2 regions of the Aeromicrobium sp. Sec7.5 genome follow, and region 2 is predicted to be linked to the other one. Evidence: predicted binding sites of a transcription regulator. Region 2 holds the regulator's gene; the other holds the start of a gene.

What was found. The regulator HrcA, encoded in region 2, represses chaperone genes, less so after heat shock. The targets are predictions, from matches to a motif close to TTGGCACTCGNNNNNNNCGAGTGCCAA.
Region 1: groL (chaperonin GroEL) is a predicted target of HrcA. The motif match lies at 1,290-1,316, and genes of this name have one in related genera.

What each region holds. Positions count from the first base shown of each region.
Region 1 covers NZ_JBAJIJ010000002.1:79,783-83,988, reverse strand. The annotation lists gene V6S66_RS13670 (hypothetical protein) at 1-1,235, shown strand, start outside; gene groL (chaperonin GroEL) at 1,479-3,110, shown strand; gene V6S66_RS13660 (MmcQ/YjbR family DNA-binding protein) at 3,339-3,719, shown strand; gene V6S66_RS13655 (aldose epimerase family protein) at 3,730-4,206, shown strand, end outside.
Region 2 covers NZ_JBAJIJ010000001.1:2,048,054-2,052,259, forward strand. The annotation lists gene V6S66_RS10285 (histidine triad nucleotide-binding protein) at 35-376, opposite strand; gene dnaJ (molecular chaperone DnaJ) at 406-1,563, opposite strand; gene hrcA (heat-inducible transcriptional repressor HrcA) at 1,609-2,622, opposite strand; gene V6S66_RS10300 (hypothetical protein) at 2,697-3,170, shown strand; gene V6S66_RS10305 (DUF3097 domain-containing protein) at 3,163-4,002, shown strand; gene hemW (radical SAM family heme chaperone HemW) at 4,081-4,206, opposite strand, start outside.

The DNA.
Region 1 (4,206 bases), on a different contig from region 2:
TCGGTGGGGCGACCGACCTGCCGATCCCGTTCACGACGGCCATCATCGGCGCGTCCTGGGCCCTCACCATCTCGTTCGCCGTCCTGGCGCTCGCCTGGAAGGAGCCACGGCTCCAGGCCGACGGCCCCGCGGCGGGGCCTCCGCCACGTCGGCCCTGGCTGGCCGTCCTCGGTCTGCTGCTCACCGCCTGGGTGCTGACGGCCCTGTTCGCCGGCCCGGCCGACGCCTCCAACGGTGGCCTCGGGGCGGTGTACGTCTTGGTCTGGGTCGGGCTCGTGCCGTTGGCGCTGGCCTTCGGCCACGTCTGGCGCGACCTGTCGCCGTGGCGCACGATCCAGGCGGTCGTGGGTCGCCTCGCCGGCCGGCCGGGGGGGTTCGTGGCCTGGCCCGCCCGGCTGGGCTACTGGCCGGCGGCGTTCGGTCTGCTGGCCTTCGTGTGGCTCGAGCTCGCCTCGCCCGACCCCGGGAGCGTGGAGGCGGTGCGCTGGTGGGTCGGCGTCTACGTGGCGGCGATGGTCGTCGGAGGTGTCCTCGTGGGACCGACGTGGTTCGACCGCGCCGATCCGTTCGACGTCTACAGCGCGATCGTCGCCCGGCTGTCGCCGTTCGTCCTCGACGGTCGGTGGCGCCTGCACAACCCGATGCGGAGCCTGACGCAGGTGCCGGTGGCTCCCGGCCTCGTCGGCGTGCTGGGGGTCCTCCTCGGCTCCACCGCGTTCGACTCGTTCTCGGCCTCGCCGTTCTGGCAGCGCCGCGACGTCGGCGACCTCGAGCAGACGGCCGCGCTGGTGGGGTTCTGCCTCGTCGCGGGCGGGCTGTTCGCCGCCGCCGCAGCGGCCACCGGGGGCGTGTCCCGGATGCAGCGCCGCGCGCTGCCGGGCGACCTCGCCCACACGCTCGTGCCGATCGTGGTCGGCTACATCGTGGCCCACTACGCGACGTACCTGGTCGAGAAGGGCCAGGAGACCCTGATCCTGCTGCTCGACCCGTTCGGTCGCGGGTGGGAGCCGTTCGGTGAGCTGAGCGCCTCGTACGTGCTGTCGCGCGACCCCGAGCTGCTCGCGTCGCTCAAGGTCACGGCCGTGGTGGTCGGCCACATCGTCGCGGTGCTGGCCGCCCACGACCGTGCGCTCGTGGTGCTGCCGCGCAGTCACCGTCTGACGGGCCAGCTCGCGATGCTGTTCGTCATGATCGCGTTCACGTTCACGGGCCTCTGGCTGCTCTTCAGCGTCTGACGTCCGGCAGGGGTGCCGGGCCCTGGGCGGCGAGACGAGCACAGCCCCCACCTCTTTGCACTCGCCATGGGCGAGTGCTAACTTCGACACTGGCACTCGTACGCTGAGAGTGCCAGAACCCATCGGTCGGACCGGTGAGGTCGATCCGGCGGGGGAGCAGGGTTCCCCGGTCGGCGCCGACCGTCCGTCGCGGGCACCCCCGACCGATCCCATTCCACGCAACTGACGCGGAGAGACAGCACCATGGCCAAGTCCATTGCATTCAACGAGGAAGCCCGGCGCGGCCTCGAGCGCGGTATGAACCAGCTCGCCGACGCCGTCAAGGTCACGCTCGGCCCGAAGGGTCGCAACGTCGTCCTGGAGAAGAAGTGGGGCGCCCCCACGATCACCAACGACGGCGTCTCCATCGCCAAGGAGATCGAGCTCGAGGATCCCTACGAGAAGATCGGCGCCGAGCTCGTCAAGGAGGTCGCCAAGAAGACCGACGACGTCGCGGGCGACGGCACCACCACCGCCACCGTCCTGGCCCAGGCGCTCGTGCGCGAGGGCCTGCGCAACGTCGCCGCCGGCGCCAACCCGATGGGCCTGAAGAAGGGCATCGAGGCTGCCGTGGCCGCCGTCAGCGAGCAGCTGCTCGCGATGGCCGTCGACGTCGAGACCAAGGAGCAGATCGCCTCCACCGCGTCCATCTCGGCCGCCGACACCACGGTCGGCGACATCATCGCCGAGGCCATGGACAAGGTCGGCAAGGAGGGCGTCATCACGGTCGAGGAGTCGAACACGTTCGGCCTCGACCTGGAGCTCACCGAGGGCATGCGGTTCGACAAGGGTCACCTGTCGGGCTACTTCGTGACCGACCCCGAGCGCATGGAGACGGTCCTCGAGGATCCGTACATCCTGATCGTCAACAGCAAGATCACCTCGATCAAGGACCTCGTGCCGGTCCTCGAGAAGGTCATGCAGTCGAGCAAGCCGCTCGTCATCATCGCCGAGGACGTCGAGGGCGAGGCCCTCGCGACGCTGATCGTCAACAAGATGCGCGGCACCTTCAAGTCGGTCGCCGTCAAGGCCCCCGGCTTCGGTGACCGCCGCAAGGCGATGCTCACCGACATCGCGATCCTCACCGGTGGCGAGGTCATCAGCGAGGAGGTCGGCCTCAAGCTCGAGAACGCCGACATCTCGCTGCTCGGCACGGCGCGCAAGGTCGTCACCACCAAGGACGAGACCACCATCGTCGAGGGTGGCGGCGACGAGACGCAGATCGCCGGTCGGGTCAGCCAGATCCGCGCCGAGATCGAGAACTCGGACTCCGACTACGACCGCGAGAAGCTGCAGGAGCGCCTCGCGAAGCTGGCCGGCGGCGTGGCCGTCATCAAGGTCGGCGCGGCCACGGAGGTTGAGCTCAAGGAGCGCAAGCACCGCATCGAGGACGCCGTGCGCAACGCCAAGGCTGCCGTCGAGGAGGGCATCGTCGCCGGAGGCGGCGTGGCACTCGTCCAGGCCACCAAGCTCGCGTTCGAGAAGCTCGACCTCGAGGGTGACGAGGCCACGGGCGCCAACATCGTCCGCAAGGCGTCGTCGGCCCCGCTCAAGCAGATCGCGGTCAACGCCGGTCTCGAGGGCGGCGTCGTCGCCGAGAAGGTCGCCAACCTGGAGCCGGGCCACGGCCTCAACGCGGCCACGGGCGAGTACGTCGACCTCCTGGCCGCGGGCATCATCGACCCGGCCAAGGTGACGCGCTCGGCGCTGCAGAACGCGGCGTCCATCGCGGCGCTGTTCCTCACCACCGAGGCCGTCGTGGCCGACAAGCCCGAGCCGGCCGGCGCTGCCGGTGGCGCGCCCGACATGGGCGACATGGGCGGCATGGGCTTCTGAGCCCACGCAGCTGACGGAACGAAGCGAGGGGCCCCGGACCACACGGTCCGGGGCCCCTTCGCGTCCCCGCCCCGCCGCGGGCGGTGCGCAGGCAACCGCATCGGGGCGGCCGGCACCCGAAGGTTGCTGGCTCACCGCTCGGCCAGCGCGGGGAACGGGAGTGGGTGCTGGCTCACCGCTTCCGGGCTTTCAGTGCTCGCTGTCGGTGCTCGCTGGCAGGGTGGAGCCGTGGCACGGTCAGAGGTCCCGCCGGAGTGGGTCGCGCGGTTCGACGCCGTCCTGTCGCGGTTCCCGGAGTGCCGGGCGGAGAAGGCCTGGGCCGGCACGCGGTGGCGCGTCCGCAGTGCCACGGTCGCCCACGTGTTCGGCGGCGAGGACCAGCTCCTGCGGGTCACGTTCCGGGCCGATCCCGACGAGGTCGCGGCCTTCGTGCACCTGGGTGGCCCCCGGTTCCGCGTCGGCGGGTGGGGGTCCGACGCGGTGGGCCTGGTGCTCGACGACCCGCAGCACCCGGTCGACCTCGGGGAGGTCGCCGAGCTGCTGACCGACTCCTACTGCCGGCAGGCGCCTCCCGCGCTCGCCGCGCTCGTCGACCGTCCGGGGGAGTAGCGTCACGGGAGTGGAGCGTCTCGAGCTGACCAGTCCCGCAGGTGCCCGACTCTCGGTGCTCGACCGTGGGGCCGCGGTCGACGCGTGGGTGCCCGCCCCGGGCACCGGCGCGAACCTGCTGGTGTCACGGACGCCGGCCGAGCGGCTCGCCGCCGATGCGCCCTACTGCGGGGTCGTCGTCGGTCGGTACGCCAACCGCATCGCAGGAGCGACGGTCACGATCGACGGGGTCACGCACCGGCTCGACGCCAACGAGCCGCCGTCCACGCTGCACGGCGGCGGCGACGGCTTCCCCCGGCGGACCTGGCAGGTCGCCGAGCGCGACGACGACCGCGTGGTGCTGCGCCTGACGAGTCCCGACGGCGACCAGGGGTTCCCCGGGACCCTCGTGGCCACCGTGGAGTACCGCCTGCACGACACGGCGGTCGACGTCGAGCTCTCGGCCGTCTGCGACGCGCCGACGGTCGTCAACCTGGCCTCCCACCCC
Region 2 (4,206 bases):
AACCGGTGAGACGGCGAGGGACGAGCCGTGCGCCCTAGCCCGGGGGCCAGGTGAGCGAGCGACCCGACAGCACGTGCCCGTGGCAGTGGAAGACCGTCTGGAAGGCGTCGGCGCCGGTGTTGAAGACCAGCCGGTACGAGCCGGTGCCCAGCTCGTCGGCGATCCGACGCGTGTGGGTGATGAGGTCGACGGTGGCCTCCGGGTCGGCCGCGGCAAGGCTCGCGACGTCCGGCTCGTGCCGCTTGGGGATCACCAGGACGTGGGTCGGCGCCTGGGGGTTGATGTCGCGGAAGGCGATCGTGTGCTCGGTCTCGCCCACGACGTCGGCCGGGACCTCACCCTCGACGATCTTGCAGAACAGGCAGTCGTCACTCATGGTCCAGTCCTACCGCACCGGGGACGAGGTCACTCGCCGGCGGCGCGGAAGGCGCTCTTGATGCGACCGAACACGCTGCGGTGCGTGGCACCGAGCCGGGCCTCCGGCCGTTCCTCGCCGCGCAGCGTGGCGAGCTGCTGCAGCAGCTCGCGCTGCTCGTCGTCGAGCTTGTCGGGCGTCTCGACGACGACCGTGACCCGCAGGTCGCCCGCGCCGATGCCGCGCAGCCGGGGCACGCCCTCGCCCCGCACCACGACGACCTCGCCGGACTGGGTGCCGACCTCGACGTCGACCGTGATCGCGTCCGGGCCCTCGTGCTCCTCGAGGTCGGCCCGCAGCGACGGCAGGTCGAGCGTCGTGCCGAGGGCGGCCGCCGTCATGGGCAGCGTGACGTGGCACTCGAGGTGGTCACCCGTCCGCGAGTAGACGGGGTGACGACGCACCTGGATCTCGACGTAGAGGTCACCGGCCGGGCCGCCACCGGGGCCGATCTCGCCCTCGCCGGTGAGCTGGATGCGGGTGCCGTGGTCGACCCCCGCCGGGATCGTGAGCGTGAGGTTGCGACGCGAGCGCACGCGACCCTCGCCGTCGCAGGCGCGGCAGGGGTCGGGGATGACCGAGCCGAAGCCGTGGCACGTGGGGCACGGGCGGGCGGTGCGGATGTCGCCGAGCAACGAGCGCTGCACGTGCTGGATCGCGCCCTGGCCGTGGCAGGTTCCGCACGTGACGGGCTGCGAGCCCTCCTCGGCGCCGCTGCCGTCACACACCTCGCACACGACCGCGGTGTCGACCTTGAGCTCCTGCGTGACGCCGAAGACGGCCTCGGCGAGCTCGACCTCGAGCCGCAGCAGGGCGTCCTGGCCCCGCTGCACGCGCGAGCGCGGCCCGCGCTGCGACGACTGGCCGAAGAACGCGTCCATGATGTCGTCGAAGCTGAAGCCCTGGCCGAAGCCGCCGCCACCGCGCTGGCCGCTCATCGGGTCGCCGCCACGGTCGAAGACCTGGCGCTTCTGCGGGTCCGACAGCACCTCATAGGCCTGCGAGACCTCCTTGAAGCGCTCGGACGCGTCCGGCGCGTCGTTGACGTCGGGGTGCAGCTGGCGCGCGAGACGCCGGTACGCCTTCTTGATCTCCTCGGGGGTCGCAGAGCGGTCCACGCCGAGCAGCGCGTAGTAGTCGGAGGCCATGAGGTGCTTTCGGGCTGGGAGTTCGGTACAGGGTCGGGAGGGCCGTCAGGCGTCGTCGAGCATGCGGCCGACGTAGCGGGCCACGGCCGCGACGGTGGCGATCGTGCCGGGGTAGTCCATGCGGGTCGGGCCCACGGTGCCGAGGGTCGCGCGGCTGCCGTCTCCACCGTAGGCCGACGCCACCACGGCGGTGCCGGCGAGGGTGTCGAGGCCGGTCTCGCCGCCGATGCGGACCGTGACGCCGCCGGACGCCTCGCCGAGGAGCTTGAGCAGCACGACCTGCTCCTCGAGAGCCTCGAGCACGGGGCCGACCGTGGTGTCGAAATCGGCGCCGAACCGGGCGAGGTTGGAGGTGCCGCCCACGACGATGCGGGCGTCGGACCGCTCGTCGGAGAAGGTCTGCGCGAGCGTGGCGACGACCGTGGCCACGACCGGCTGGTCCTCGGGCTCGAACGCCGGGATGAGGTCGGCGACCTTGACGGCGGCGTCGGACAGGCGCACGCCGAGGACGACCGGCAGGATCCGGGCGCGCAGGTCGGCCAGCAGTCGGTCGCCGAGCGGCGACGGGAGATCGACGGTGCGCTGCTCGACGCGGCCCGAGCTCGTGATGACGACGACGAGCACGCGGTGCCCGTCAAGGGCCACGAGCTCGACGTGACGGACCGTCGAGCGGGTGAGGCTGGGGTACTGGACGACCGCGACCTGGCTCGTGAGCTGGGCGAGCACACGCACGCTGCGCTGCACGATGTCGTCGACGTCGACCGACTCCGACAGGAAGCGCTCGATCGCGCGACGCTCGGCCGGCGACAACGCCTTGACCGTGGCCAGGCGGTCGACGAACATCCGGTAGCCCTTGTCGGTGGGGATGCGTCCGGCCGAGGTGTGCGGCTGGGTCAGGTAGCCCTCGTCCTCGAGGACCTTCATGTCGCCCCGGATCGTGGCCGACGACACCCCGAGGTGGTGGCGCTCGACCAGGGCGCGCGAACCGACGGGCTCCTGCGTGGCGACGTAGTCCTCGACGATGGCCCGCAGGACGTCGAGGCGACGGTCGTCGGACATGGGACCTCCCCCTTCGGCGCGTCGCTGGCACTCTCGGTGCTGGTTTGCCAGTCTAGCGTGATGGACTTCAGGCCATGAGGCAGATCGCGCGCACCGCGGACACGATCGTGGTGCCCGGGCGCGACCGCGCCCTCACCTACCGGTCCCGCCGGGTCACCCTGGACGACGGCACGTGGGTCGCGCACGAGTCGCGCGGCGGCTCGCTCAGCTCGGTCTGGGCGGTCGACCTCGGGGACCGCTTCGTCGAGGTCGTGCACCTCGGCGGCGGTCCGCTCGGCGGCGAGCTCGTGGTCGTGGTGCCCGATGCCGACACGGTGCTGCTCGGCGACCTCGTGAGCGAGCCCGCGGGCGAGGTGCCCCCGAGCTGGCCCGTCGCGGTCGACCTCGCGATCGGGCTCACCGGTCCCGGCACGACCGTTCTGTCCTCGACCGGCGAGGTCGCGCGCGAGGACCTCGCCGAGTTCCACCAACGCCTGCTCGGCCTGCTCCACCCGGGATACACCGGGCCCGGCGGCACGGGCGACGGCACCGGGCACGACCATGTCTGACCGGTACGGGCAGGACGTCCTGTCGGGCGACTGGAAGCGCCCGCCCAAGGGACGGTCGACCGACCTGCCCGTCGAGCTGGGGCTGGTCGTCGAGGACGTCACGAGCGGATTCGTCGGCGAGGTCGTCACGATCGACGCCCAGATGGGCATGGTCGTGCTCGAGGACCGCCGCCTGAAGCGCCGCAGCTTCACACTCGGCCCGGGGTACTGGGTCGACGGCAAGCCCGTCACGCTGCGCCCACCCGTCGTGGCAGCCGCCGCGCCGCGCCGCACGGCCTCCGGATCCGTGGCCGGCCCCCGTGAGCGGGCCAAGGTCGCCCAGCCGAGCCGCATCTGGGTCGAGGGCCGCCACGACGCCGAGCTCGTCGAGAAGGTGTGGGGCGACGACCTGCGCCACGTCGGCGTGGCCGTGGAGTACCTCGGTGGCATCGACGACCTCAAGGGCGAGGTCGACGCCTTCGACCCCGGTCCCGGCCGCCGGCTCGGCATCCTCGTCGACCACCTCGTCACCGGCTCCAAGGAGTGGCGCATCGCGCAGACGCTCTCGAAAGAGCCGCACGTGCTGGTCGTCGGCCATCCCTACGTCGACGTGTGGCAGACGGTGAAGCCGAAGCGCCTCGGGCTCGACGCCTGGCCGGTCATCCCCCGCGGCGTCGAGTGGAAGCACGGCATCTGCGAGGCGCTCGGCTGGCCGCACGCCGAGCAGGCCGACATCGCCCGCGCCTGGAAGAAGATCCTCGGCAGCGTGAGCACCTGGACCGACCTCGAGCCGGTCTTCCTCGGCCAGGTCGAGCAGCTCATCGACTTCGTCACCGCCGACGGCCCGGCGTAGCCCGAGCCCCTCCAGATGTCTGCGCGAGCTCGGCTCTGAGCCACCGAACGAGCCGAGCTCCTGCACACATCTGGTGGGTCAGGTCAGCTCGCGGACGACGTGGTCGGCGAGGAGGCGGCCCTTTCTCGTCAGGACCAGACGATCCTCGACCGGCTCCAGGAGTCCGGAGGCGACCAGGTGGGTGTGTGACGGGAGGCCACGCGG